Regions from separate parts of the Kitasatospora sp. NPDC086801 genome, predicted to be linked through region 3. Evidence: riboswitches for the same ligand, from Rfam matches in the RefSeq annotation. Region 3 holds a riboswitch; each other region holds the start of a gene.
What was found. A riboswitch is a leader RNA that binds a small molecule or an ion and turns the genes downstream of it on or off. The one in region 3 is predicted to bind cyclic di-AMP.
Positions count from the first base shown of each region.

Region 1: it holds a riboswitch for cyclic di-AMP, as region 3 does, so the genes downstream of both, ACIPLC_RS08760 (NlpC/P60 family protein) here and ACIPLC_RS13170 (M23 family metallopeptidase) in region 3, are expected to answer to the same signal.
Region 2: it holds a riboswitch for cyclic di-AMP, as region 3 does, so the genes downstream of both, ACIPLC_RS24410 (transglycosylase family protein) here and ACIPLC_RS13170 (M23 family metallopeptidase) in region 3, are expected to answer to the same signal.
Region 4: it holds a riboswitch for cyclic di-AMP, as region 3 does, so the genes downstream of both, ACIPLC_RS33465 (peptidoglycan DD-metalloendopeptidase family protein) here and ACIPLC_RS13170 (M23 family metallopeptidase) in region 3, are expected to answer to the same signal.

Region 1 is NZ_JBIVAX010000005.1:58,615-61,847, forward strand. It holds gene ACIPLC_RS08755 (NlpC/P60 family protein) at 1-983, shown strand, start outside; cyclic di-AMP (ydaO/yuaA leader) riboswitch at 1,318-1,471, shown strand; gene ACIPLC_RS08760 (NlpC/P60 family protein) at 1,482-2,627, shown strand; gene ACIPLC_RS08765 (NlpC/P60 family protein) at 2,855-3,233, shown strand, end outside.
Region 2 is NZ_JBIVAX010000025.1:109,804-113,036, reverse strand. It holds gene ACIPLC_RS24415 (hypothetical protein) at 1-961, shown strand, start outside; cyclic di-AMP (ydaO/yuaA leader) riboswitch at 1,392-1,552, shown strand; gene ACIPLC_RS24410 (transglycosylase family protein) at 1,539-2,936, shown strand; gene ACIPLC_RS24405 (hypothetical protein) at 3,012-3,137, opposite strand.
Region 3 is NZ_JBIVAX010000009.1:18,274-21,506, reverse strand. It holds gene ACIPLC_RS13180 (TetR/AcrR family transcriptional regulator) at 1-338, opposite strand, end outside; gene ACIPLC_RS13175 (alpha/beta fold hydrolase) at 418-1,299, opposite strand; cyclic di-AMP (ydaO/yuaA leader) riboswitch at 1,605-1,763, shown strand; gene ACIPLC_RS13170 (M23 family metallopeptidase) at 1,776-2,609, shown strand; gene ACIPLC_RS13165 (hypothetical protein) at 2,690-3,233, opposite strand, start outside.
Region 4 is NZ_JBIVAX010000050.1:12,957-16,189, reverse strand. It holds gene ACIPLC_RS33470 (MFS transporter) at 1-1,501, opposite strand, end outside; cyclic di-AMP (ydaO/yuaA leader) riboswitch at 1,814-1,996, shown strand; gene ACIPLC_RS33465 (peptidoglycan DD-metalloendopeptidase family protein) at 1,999-2,973, shown strand.

The sequences.
Region 1 (3,233 bases), on a different contig from region 3:
TCACCGCTGCCGCGGCGACCGCGGTCGCCCTCTCCGCGCAGGTCGCCGCGCACGCCGCGCCCCAGCCGAACAAGGCCGACGTCAAGGCGCAGATCGACCAGCTCCAGCAGGAGCAGGAGCAGGCGGCGGAGAAGTACAACGGCGCCAAGGAGCGGGCCGACCAGCTCCGCAAGCAGTCCGACCAGTTGCAGGACCAGGTGGCCCGCAGCCAGGACGAGATGACCCAGCTCCAGACCGGTCTGGCCGGGGTGGCGGGCGAGCAGTACCGCACCGGCGGCATCGACCCGTCCGTCCAGCTGATGCTCTCCTCCGACCCGTCCGGCTACCTGGAGAAGGCCTCCAGCGTCCAGCAGGCCAGCACCAGCGAGTCCGAGGCGCTCAAGGGCCTGCTGGACCAGCAGCGCCGGCTGGACCAGGAGAAGTCCGAGGCCGCCGCCGTCCTGGCCTCGCTCGACTCCACCACCAAGGACCTGAACCAGGCCAAGACGGACGTCAACCAGAAGCTCAAGGCCGCGCAGGACCTGCTGAACTCGCTCAGCGCCTCCGACCGCGCCGCGCTGCGCGCCCAGCAGCAGCAGGACGACCGCGCCTCGCGCGGCAGCGAGCGCACGGACCTCGGCAGCCTCCCGCAGGCCGGCGGCTACGCGGGCGTGGCCGTCGCCAAGGCGATGAGCAAGCAGGGTTCGCCGTACGTGTGGGGCGCCACCGGCTCGACCACCTTCGACTGCTCGGGCCTGATGGTCTGGGCGTACGGCCAGGCCGGCGTCTCGCTGCCGCGCACCTCGCAGGAGCAGGGCAACGTCGGCACCGCCGTCACGCTGGACCAGGCCCAGCCGGGCGACCTGGTCATCTACGGCTCCGACCGGCACCACGTCGGGATGTACATCGGCAACGGCATGGTGGTGCACGCGCCGCACACCGGCGACGTGGTGAAGGTGATGAAGGCGGACGCGATGAAGATCAACACGATCCGCCGGGTCTGACGGTCCGACACGCCCGAAGGGCCCCGCCGGGCCTGTGATCCGCGCCACCCTCCGACCGGGGGGTGGCGTTCGGTTTTCGCCCGCTCGACGAGCCCCGGTGAAGACTGATCAGCTTTGCGTGCGACGGTGATCACTATGTGTCATATTCACAAAAGAACTTTGGTCTTCTTCCGTCTTTTTTCTGACAAGGATTTGAACGGATCACGGTTCAGTTACTAGGGTCATGCACCGAACCACCGCACTGTCGATCGCCCAGCCAGGGTGGCGGCGGTGGTTTCCGTCGAGTTCGTGACGCAGCGGGGCTGGCCGAGTGCCTGCCCGACGGGGAGCCCAGCAATCGGGGGCGCTGTCGAACGGAGCCGGGGAACCACGTTCCTCCGGGGTGAATCGGCGCCAGGTCGGCCGGTGGAACGGCCGTGAGGCGTCGTAGGGCATGCTTCCGGCCCGAACCCGTCAGCTCACCCGGTAGGCGGTCGCAGGAAGAAGGAGTCCGCCTTCGTGGCGTCCCATCGTCGTCCCAAGCCCGCGAGTCGCACCCGGGTCTCGATCATGACCGGTTTCGCCGCCGCAGCCGTCGCGCTGTCCGCGCAGTCCGGCGCCCACGCCGACCCGCAGCCGACCAAGGACCAGGTCAAGGAGCAGGTCGACCAGCTCAACGAGCAGGCCGAGGTCGCGACCGAGAAGCTCAACGCCGCCCAGGAGAAGCAGCAGCAGCTGCAGAAGCAGGTCACCGACCTGCAGGACCAGGTGGCGCGGCAGCAGGGACAGGTGACCGACCTGCAGGGCGGCCTGGCCGAGATCGCTGGCGAGCAGTACCGCAACGGCGGCATATCCCAGACCGTCCAGCTGATGTTCTCCGCCAGCCCGGACACCTTCCTGAGCCAGGCCGACACGCTGAACCAGGCCGGTGGCACCCAGAAGGGCCAGCTCAAGCAGCTCCAGGACGAGCAGCGCAAGCTCGACCAGGTGCGCAACGAGGCCCAGGGCAAGCTCTCCGAGATGGAGACCACCACCCAGCAGCTGAAGAGCGCCAAGGACGAGGTCCAGGGCAAGCTCAAGGCCGCGCAGGACCTCTTCAACACCCTGTCCGAGCAGGAGCGCCAGGCGATTCGCGCGGCCGAGGAGAAGGCCGCCGCCGAGGCCAAGACGAAGGCCGACGCCGCCGCGAAGGCCGCCCAGCAGCAGGCGGCGGCCCAGCAGGCCGCCGACCGCTCCTCCCGCGACAGCAGCCGCACCGACCTGAGCGCGTCGCAGGCCCCCGCCGCGCCGGTCACCAAGCCGAGCGCCGGCAGCTCGCGCGGCGCCGCGGCGCTGTCCATCGCGGCCTCCAAGATCGGCAGCCCGTACGTCTACGGCGCCTCCGGCCCCGGCTCCTTCGACTGCTCGGGCCTGATGGTCTGGGCGTTCAACCAGGTCGACGTGTCGCTGCCGCGCACCTCGCAGGAGCAGGCCCACGCCGGTACCCGGATCGGCTCCGACCTCTCCCAGGCGCAGCCCGGCGACCTGCTGATCTTCTACGGGGACGCCCACCACGTCGGCATCTACGCGGGCAACGGCCAGGTGCTGCACGCGCCCAAGCCGGGCGCGTCGGTCCGCTACGAGGCGGTCAGCAACATGCCGCTGGCCTCCATCGTGCGGGTCTGATCCCCGCTCAGGCCCTCCCAGGCCCGGCCTTCCCTCACGGAAGGCCGGGCCTGCGGCTTTTCCGGCGTCCCGGACGGATGTCCGATTGCGGGCCAAATATTCGGGTTGGTAGGGGTTTGGACTCGGTTGCCCGGACTCGCTAACGTCTGCCACCGGACTCCGCTTCCAGGGCCGCCCGCGTTGGTGCGGCGGCGGGGCCCCGCCGCCGGATTGGAGCCGCTGCCGCCATGCCCGTGCACCGCCGTTCCCAACTGTTCGCCCGTGCGCTGGTGCTGACCGCGGCCGCCACCACCGCCCTGGGCGTGACGACGGGCGGCAGCGCCCAGGCCGCCCCCGGCCCGCCGGACACGCCCGCCCGCAAGGACGTCAAGGCGCAGGTGGAGCAGCTCTACGGCGAGGCCGAGCAGGCGTCCGAGAAGTACAACGCCGCCCAGGAGGCGCAGCAGCGGCTCCAGGGCGAGACGACCATCCTCCAGGGCGACATCGCCGTCGCCCAGGACCAGCTCAACCAGCTGCGCGGCGACCTCGCCACCGTGGCCGGCGCCGAGTACCGCGGCGGCGGCATGGCCCAGACCGTCCAGTTGATGCTCTCCACCGACCCGGAGG
Region 2 (3,233 bases), on a different contig from region 3:
CATCCCGGGCGCGCCACTGCCCGTCCGCACTCCAGGCTCCCGTGCGCGGGGGCGCCACCGCCGCCCCGAGCGCCCCGAGATCCCGGCCGGCTCCCCGGCCCTGGTGCTCGCCGTGCCCGCGACCGCCGGGCCCGAGTCCCACTCGGTCGTCGAGGAGCTGCTGTCGATCGTCCGCAGCGAGCAGAGTGGCATCCAGACCGCCGTCGGCTACCTCCCGGGCGAAGCCGCCGGGGGAACCGGCGGTGACGACCACACCGTCGCCGAACTGCTGGCCACGGCCGCCGAGGCCGGCCTTCCCGCGCCGGTCCTGGTGCCACTGGTACCCGGCCCGCACGGATTCCTGACCGAACTTCACGCCCTCGCCGCGGAGTACGGAGCCCCCGTCACCGACGTGCTCGGCCCGCACCCGCTGCTCGCCGAGGCCGTGCACGTGCGGCTGTCCGAGGCCGGCCTGGCGCGCGCCGACCGGGCCCGGCTGTTCGCCATCGCGACCGCCGCGGACGGCGTCGTGCTGACCACCGTCGGCGGCGAGGACGCCGCCGCCGCGGCCGGCATCACCGGTGTCCTGCTGGCGGCCCGACTGGCCGTCCCGGTCGTCCCCGCCGCGCTCGACGTGCCGGGCTCGGTCGCCGCGGCCGTCAACCACCTCAAGGAGACCGGCTCCCAGCGCCCGGCGCTGGCCCCGCTGGTGATCGGGCCGGAGGCCGACTCCGAACTGCTCGCCACGGCCGCCGAGGAGACCGGCTGCCCGTCCGCGGCGCCGCTGGGCGCCTATCCGACGGTCGGCCAGCTGATCGCCGCCACCTACCTGGCCGCGCTGCCGGCACCCTCCCCGGAGGAGCTGGCCCGGGCCGAGGCTGAGGCCGAGGCGGCGGAGGCCGCCGGGGGCGCCCACGCCGGCCACTCCGGCCATGGCGGTCACGGCGCTCACGCCGCCGCCGAGGAGCCGTCCGGCCGGTAGCGGAGACCATGCGCACGAAGGGCCCGGGACGGCTGCGTTCCGGGCCCTTCCGGCTTGTCCTGTGCGGAAGTTAAGGGGTGAATAGGCGCGATGTCTGTTCTGTTCGCATTTGTTCGCCGCCACTCGGCACGTGCCCCGGCGCCCGCGGTGCGGTCGCGCCCCCTTCTCGACGAGCACACCCCGGGCGACCCGACGCGCCGTCATTCGCCTCCTGAAGCGCAGACAGTTGTGCACGCCCTTGGCGACGTTGCCGGAAATCAGTCATTTCTGATCATGACAAGCAAGGGGAACGACCGTTCTCCTCAAACCGTGATGCGCGTCACAGGTGTTTGCAGTTTGAACTTAAGTCTGCTTAACGTGCTCTCCGTTCGTGGCCACACGAACCCAGTTCATCCGCGACGCCGAGTCCTGCCGTCGGATGTCCTGGCAGCGCGAAAACGCACCACGGCAGGAGCGGGGGACCCACAGGTAAGTCGCCCCGGACCGTTCCCCGGAACGATCCAGGGCTAGGGGTGAAGCCGCGCCCACAGCGCGGCCGGGCAACTCCAGCCCGAATCCGACAGCTCACCTCGCAGGCGTGGGAGAGGACTGCGTCTTCATGCTGCCCACCAACGGCACCCGTCTGTCCAGTCGTACCCGACGCGTGATCGCCGCCATCGGCGTCGCGGGCGTCGGCCTCAGCATCCCCTGCCTCACCTCCGGCACCGCCTCCGCCGCCTCCGTCTCCACCTGGGACAAGGTCGCCCAGTGCGAGAGCACCGGAAACTGGAGCATCAACACCGGCAACGGCTTCTACGGCGGACTGCAGTTCACCTCCAGCACCTGGGCCGCCTTCGGTGGCACCGCCTACGCCCCGCAGGCCAACCAGGCCACCAAGGACCAGCAGATCGCCGTCGCCGAGAAGGTCCTCGCCTCGCAGGGCCCCGGCGCCTGGCCGGTGTGCTCGGTCCAGGCCGGCCTGTCCAAGGGCGGCGCCCCGGCCGGCGTCGACACTTCGGCCGGTTCCACCACCGGCTCGGCTGCCGGCTCGACCGCCACCAAGCCCGCCCCGAAGCCGACCACCCCGGCCGCCCCGGCCGCCAAGTCCGCGCAGAACCAGGCCCCGGCCGCGAAGCCCGCCAAGCCGGCCGCGCCTGCCCAGGACCAGGTGCAGGCCCCCGCCGACTCCGCCAACGGCACCTGGGCCCAGAAGGGCCAGAGCCAAGCCCAGAGCAGCGCTCAGGCCCAGAGCAACGACTACACCGTCGCCGCCGGCGACTGGCTGTCCTCGATCGCCGACAAGCACAACCTCCAGGGCGGCTGGCAGCGGCTGTACGAGCTCAACCGCGGCACCCTGACCGAGGGTCCGGACACCATCTACCCGGGCCAGCGCCTCTCGTTCAAGGACGGCGGCCAGGCTCAGCAGTCGGCGCAGGCCGACCAGTCCGGCTCCGGCTCGTCGGCCACGTCCGGCTCGGGCTTCACCTGGTTCGACCGCTCGCAGAAGTCCGGCCAGACCTCCAACGGCGGTGCCGTGAACGCCAAGCCGGCCGCGCAGGACCAGGCCCCGGCCTCCAAGCCGGCTTCCAAGCCGGCCGCCCAGGCGCAGAGTCCGGCCCCGGCCCCGGCCACCACCGGCAGCATGGCCGCCGCGGTCTCCTTCGCCCAGTCGAAGGTCGGCCAGGCCTACGTCTACGGCGGTACCGGCAACGGCGGCTGGGACTGCTCCGGCCTGACCCAGGCAGCGCTGCGCGCCGCGGGCGTCTCCGTCCCGCGCGTCGCCGCCGACCAGGCCGCCGCGAGCACCCACGTCTCGCTGGACAGCCTGCAGGCGGGCGACCTGCTGTTCTGGTCCAACAACGGCCAGGACTCCGGCGTCTACCACGTCGCGATCTACATCGGCGGCGGCCAGTACGTCGAGGCCGCCAACCCGAGCTCGGGCGTGCGCCTGCAGACCGTCGCCAACTGGGCCCCGGACTTCGCCGGCCGGGTCTGAGCACGACCGACGGGTGACAGGTAACGGCTAACGGCTGACAGATAACAGATAACAGATAACAGATTTCATCATCTGTTATCTGTCAGTCGTCGCCCGGGCCAGCCACTCCTTGAGGAACATCGACAGCACGGCCGCAATGGCCATGACGCAGGCCGCGATCGCGAACACCGTGTCCGTCCAGGAGACGATCGCGTGCGGCACGGCACTCCGCTCCGCCGGGGACGGTGATGTACGCCACCGAACCCGCGAGGCCGACGCCACCGAGGATGCCGAGTGGCGCCATGACGCGGAAGGCCG
Region 3 (3,233 bases):
TCGTCGTCCGGCTGCGGTGCCTGGGGGAGGGCGTTGTAGCGGTGCGGGTGTTCGGTGGCGTACGCGTGGTAGGCGCGTAGGACGGTGGCGACGGCGTCGTCCCCGCTGCGGCCGACGGCGGCCTCGGCGAGCCGATCGGCGAGTTCCTCGGTGACCCGGACGGCGATGAGCCGCCGCAGTTCGGCGAGGCCGCCGCTGACGTGCTTGTACAGCGACGGGGTGGCGACCCCGGCCCGGGCGGCGACGGCGGCCAGGGTGAGGGCGTCGGCGCCCTGCTCGTCGATGAGGGCGAGGGCGTGGCCGACGACCTGCTCGGGGGTCAGTCCTACTCGGGGCATGGCGCGGGCTCTCCGTCGGTGGAAGGGGCTGGAAAGGGGGGGACGTGGGCGGACCTGGGCGGACCTGGGCGGATGGGGCTCAGGCGAGTTCGGCGAGGAAGGGCAGCAGGGCGTCGGCGGTGGCCTGCGGGTTGTCGGCCATCGGGTAGTGCCCGGATCCTTCGATCATGGCCTTCCGCGCGTTGAGTGCGGCGGCCTGCCGGTCGGCGACGGCTTCCGGCTTGGGGAAGTCGGGGTCCTTGCTGCCCATGATGACGAGCGAGGGGCAGCGGACGGCCGCGGTCCAGCCGACGGGCGCGGAGTCCCCGGTGACGTATCCGCGGGCGGCGGTCTTGCGGCCGGGGGTGCGCATGGCGGCGACGAGTCCGGCCACGTACGTGTCGAAGTCGGCGGGCTTGGTGCCCGGGTAGGCCAGCTTGCGGTGGTAGAGGCCCCAGAAGGCGGGCGAGTGGACGGTCAGGGCGCCCATGACGCGGAGGGCGCCGCGCATGAGGGCGTTGGGCGGGAGGTTCTCGATGAAGGCGTCGATCAGGGCGATGCCGGCGACCCGCTCGGGGGCGTCGCCGGCGAGCTTGACGACCGTCGCGCCGGTGTAGGAGTTGCCGACCAGGACGGCGCGGTCGATGCCGAGGTGGTCGAGCAGGGCGAGGACGTCGGTGGCGATGGCGGCGGGGGAGTAGTCGTCCCAGACGATCGAGGATTCGCCGAAGCCGCGCAGGTCCATGGTGATGACCCGGCGGCCGGCGGCGGCCAGCAGGGGGTGGAGGTGCCGGTAGGCGGCGCGGGTGTCGAGCATCCCGGGGAGCAGGACGACGGGGGTGCCGTCACCCTGCCGGGTGTCGTCGTAGGCGAGGCGGCCGCCGGTGACGTCGAGGTACTGGGTGCTGGTGGCGCTGGTGGCGTTCATGGTGGTCCTCCGGGGGCTGCCGGTGCGGGGCGCTGGCGGGCTGTCGATAGCCATAAAGCTAAGGCTAATAGCCTTAGCCGTCAAGCCCTCGCGCCCTGCGGTGCGGAGGAGGCCGATGGGGAGGCCGATGGGGAGGTCGGCGGGGAGGTTGATGAGGGGTGCCCGGGTGAGGGGTCGTTCGTTGACGTCCGATCACGTTAGGTAGCGTCAATGGTGTTCAAGGGGAACAAACCGCCCATTGTGTCCCAGAGTGCCCCGTCCGTCTCCGGTCGTCCCGGGCGAACGGCTTGGAATCAGGGCCTCCTAGGATTAACGTTTGATAACGCAGCGCGGTCGTCAACGCCGTACCCAGACGGCACCGTGCGCCGTCGCCTAATCCCGCCGGCCGGCCTCCGGGCAGGTCAGGGAGCCGGGGAACCACGTTCCTTGGGGTGAATCGGCGGGGCTCCGGCCCGGCCGTAGGAGACCTTCCTGCTCCGAACCCGTCAGCTAACCCGGTAGGCGCGAAGGAAGGAAAGGAGCGCGCCTCCGTGGCGTCGACGCACACCCCGGCACACCCGGCCGGCCCCGCAGCGGGTACCCAACTCCTCGACCACCCCGGCCCGGACGGCCCCGAGTACGCCGGCCCGGACGCCGAGACCAACCGGCACCGGATGCCGCGTCAGGCCCGTGGGACCTCCCCGCTGCTCGGCGTCACCGCCGTCGCCGCCACCCTGGGTGCCACCGGTTTCGCCTCCGCCACCCCGGCCGCCGCCCCCGCCATCGAGGCCCCGGACGAGACCCCGGTCGCCCTCTCCGCCGACCCCGGCCTCGCGCTCGCCGCCCGCATCCAGCAGCAGGCCGACAGCCAGCGCACCGCCGCCGAGGAGGACGCCCGCGTCCAGGCCGCGAAGGAGGCGGAGGCCAAGGCCGCCGCCAAGGAGGCCGAGGCCAAGCGGGCCGCCGAGGAGGCCGAGCGGGCCAAGGCCGCCGCCCTCACCCTGCCGGTGCGCGACTACCACCTCACCGCCCACTACGGTCAGAGCGCCCGCTACTGGGCACACCTGCACACCGGCCTGGACTTCGCCGCCGACACCGGCACCCCCGTCTACGCGGTCGGCCAGGGCACCATCACCTCGGCCGGCTGGTCCGGCTCGTACGGCTACCGGATCGTCGAGACCCTGCCCGACGGCACCGAGATCTGGTACTGCCACCTCTCCTCGATCATCAAGGGCTCCGGCAAGGTCGGCTCCGGCCAGCAGATCGGCAAGGTCGGCGCCACCGGCAACGTCACCGGCGCGCACCTGCACGTGGAGGTCCGCCCCGGCGGCGGTGCCCCCGTCGACCCGGAGACCTGGTTCCAGCAGCGCGGCCTCAACCCCTGACGCACCCGCGAAGACCCCTGACGCACCCGCGAAGCCCCGGCCGCCGGAACCAGAACCACCGCGGCCGGGGCTTCGCCGCGTCACTCCTGAGTCGGTCCCTTCGGTCCCGTCGGTGCTGTCAGGTTCTCCGGCTCCGCCAGCCCCGCCACGTACGCGTCGATCTCCTCCTGACCCGGCTCCGGTGCGAGGTCCGGGAACTCCTCCACCAGCAGCCGCGGCAGCCCGGGCACCGTCCACTCCCCGTACAGGTCGAGCGCGGCCTCCACCGCCGCCTCCTCGAACTCGCCGAAGTCTCCGGCCAGTTCGTCCGGCATCGGCCGGCCCAGCGCGGTCAGCTCGGCCAGGTTGCGGTAGCTGCGCCGCATCAGGCCCTGCTCCAGCAGCCGGCGCGCGCCGTCCGTGGCCATGCCGACCGAGAGCACCCGGGTCGGGCCCCAGCCCTGCTCGTCCACCTCGTCCAGCCAGCCGGTCTGCGCCAGCGCGGCGAACGCGGCCAGCCGCTCCTCCTGCGCCAGCTCCCGGAAGCCGGTCAGCCACTCCCGCACCGCCGCCGGATCCGCGACGTCCACCCCGTACGCGTGCAGCAGCAGCGCGTACAGCCGGGGCCAGGTGACGAGGTCGGCT
Region 4 (3,233 bases), on a different contig from region 3:
TGGCGGGGCCCTCGTCCGTGGGGACGTGGCCCGGGTCGAGCGGCGGGGTGGTGCCGCAGGCCCACGCGCAGTCCGGCTCGGCCACCGGGCGGTCCACCGGCGCCAGCACGTTGCCGCGGACGGTCGTGAAGGCCGTCAGCCCGCCGGCGACCAGCAGTCCGGCGCAGATCAGCATCGCGGTGTGGAAGGCGGAGTCCACCGCGGACGGCACCCGGTAGGCGTCGCCGCTCAGCCCGGCGAGCGAGGGCAGCGCGGCGACCGCGAGCAGCCCGGCCGCGCGGGCGGCGGCGTTGTTGACGCCGCTGGCGATCCCCGCGTGCCGGACCTCGACGGCGGCCAGCACCGTCGCCGTCAGCGGTGCGACCAGCAGGGTCATCCCGCAACCCATCACCGTGACGGCGGGCAGCACGTCCGCCCAGTAGGAGGAGTCGGGGCCGGTGCGCAGCATCAGCAGCACCCCGGCGGCGCACAGCAGCGGGCCGACGGTGAGCGGGATCCGGGGGCCGATCCGCTTGCCCAGCCGCCCGGCGCGCGCCGACAGGGTCAGCATCAGCACGGTGATCGGGACCAGGGCGAGGCCGGAGACCAGCGGGGAGAAGCCGGAGACGATCTGCAACTGCACCACCAGCAGGAAGAACACCCCGCTGAACGCCGCGTAGACGCACAGGGTGACCAGGTTGACGGCGGTGAACAGCCGGGAGGAGAAGAGGCCGAGCGGCAGCATCGGCTCGGCGGCGCGGCGCTCGACCGCGATGAAGGCCGCGCCGAGCAGCAGGCCGATCGCGCCGGTGAGCCAGACCGCGGGGGACAGGCCCTCCCCGGCGGCGGTCAGCGCGTAGGTGATCGCGCCGAGGGCGAGCGCGGCGAGCAGCGCGCCCGTGACGTCGAAGCGGCCGGCGGCGCTCTCGTCCCGGCTCTCGGGGACGAACCGGGAGGTGACCGCGACCACGGCGGCCGCGAGCGGCAGGTTCAGCAGGAAGATCCACCGCCAGCCGGGGCCGTCCACCAGCCAGCCGCCGAGGAAGGGGCCGACCGCGGCCGACACCCCGCCGAGGCCCGACCACAGGCCGACCGCCGCCGAGCGGTCGTCCGGGTGGAAGACGGCTTGCAGCATGGCGAGCGAGCCGGGGGTGAGCAGCGCCCCGCCGATGCCCTGGACGGCGCGGGCGGCGATCAGCACGTGGATGGTGGGGGCGGCGGCGCAGGCCGCGGAGGCGGCGGCGAACCAGAGCACGCCGATCAGGAAGACCCGGCGCCGGCCGTACCGGTCGCCGAGCGCGCCGCCGAGCAGGATCAGCCCGGCCAGGGTGAGCAGATAGGCGTTGAGCGTCCATTGCAGGGAGGCGAGGGAGGCGCCGAGATCGGCGCCGATGCGGGGGAGCGCGACGTTCACCACGGTGCCGTCGAGCATCGCCATGCTGGAGCCGAGCACCGTCGCCAGGAGGACCCAGCGTCCCTGCGAGGTGCCCAGGCGCAATGTTCCTGCTTGGGAGGTGGCCACGGGCCGATCCTGCGCCCGTGGGGCGTGCGTGACAAGGGTCACCGGGGGGCGTGTCGGGGGGTGTGCGGTGCGTGAGCGGACGGGTGCGCAGCGGTGGCGGGATCGGCGCAGCGTCGTGGATCAGTGGCGCCGGGTGAATGGATTGTGCACGTACGGTGCAGCCGATCATTCGGAGGGTCACGGCGTCCCCGGGGGTTGTTGCCGGTTCAAGTGATCGACATTGCTTCACCCGAACGGATGGGTTTTAGTTCAGCGACCGCCCGGCCAGTCCGGACGGATCCACCGGGTGGAACGCCGAGTCCTGCCGCTGCCCGGTGGCTCGCACCGAACTCTGTACGGCAGGAGCGGGGGACCCACAGGTAAGTCGCCGGACCGGAAACGGCACGCTTTCGCGTACCCGGATCCAGGGCCGGCTAGGGGTGAAGCCGCATGTGCGGCCGGGCAACTCCAGCCCGAACCCGACAGCTCACCTCGCAGGCGTCGGAGAGGAAAATTCCATGCCTGCACAGGCTCGTCGTATCGCCCTGCCCCGCGCCGCCCGCATCGGGATCGCCACCGCCGTCACCGGTGTCTCCTTCGCCCTGCCGCTCGTCACCGCGATGAGCGCCCAGGCCCACCCCGCGCCGGCCGCCGCGGTCACCACCGCCCCGGCCGCCGCTTCCGCCGACCAGGCCCAGGCCCAGGCCCAGGCCCCGTCGCAGTCGCCGGAGAACTACCGCGTCGTCAGCGGTGACACCCTGTCCCAGATCGCCGACGCCAAGCACGTCGACGGTGGCTGGCAGGCGCTGTACGACCACAACCGCGAGGTCATCGGCGGCAACCCGAACCTGATCTTCCCCGGTCAGCAGCTCGTGATCGCCGGCCAGGCCGCCGCTGCCGCGCCCGCTGCTCCGGCCAAGCCCGCCCAGCCGGCCGCCCCGGCCGCGTCGGCCACCACCGCCGCCAAGCCGCAGGCCCAGCTGGAGGTCCAGACCGAGGCGGCGAAGCCGTCCGCCCAGCTCCAGACCCAGGTGCAGACCGCCGCGCCGACCGCCGCGGTCACCACCGTCCCGGTCGCGGCGGGCTCCGCCTTCGTCGCCCCGCTGGCCAGCCCGAAGCTCGGCACCGCCTACGGCGTGGCCGGCTCGATGTGGGCCTCCGGCCACCACACCGGCCAGGACTTCGTCGCCTCCACCGGCACCCCGCTGCGCGCCGTCGCCAAGGGCGTCGTGGTGAAGGCCGGCAACGGTGGCGCCTACGGCAACGAGGTCGAGATCAAGCTCGCCGACGGTCACTTCGCCGAGTACGCGCACCTCTCCTCGATCGGCGTGAAGATCGGTCAGACCGTCACCGCCGGCCAGCAGATCGGCCGCTCCGGCGCGACCGGCAACGTGACCGGCCCGCACCTGCACTTCGAGATCCGCAACGGTTCGGAGTACGGCTCGGACATCAACCCGGTCGCCTACCTGCGGGCCCACGGCGTCGCGCTCTGACCCGTGCCGCATGAGGAACCACCGCTGCTACGGGGCGAATCGACCTCCCGGGATGGTCATGTCGGGTGACCGCTCGACCGGGTGATCGCCGCAGCAGTGGACATGGGCGCGGGACACGCCCAGGCCGGCCCGGCTCGCGAGACTTCTCTCGCGAGCCGGGCCGGCCGCTGTCGTTTCCGGTTGGTGTCGTTTCCGGCTGATGTCGGGGAGGGTTGCGCCCAAGGCGAATTGACGATCAGTCAGGAAGGCTCGCTGGTCGG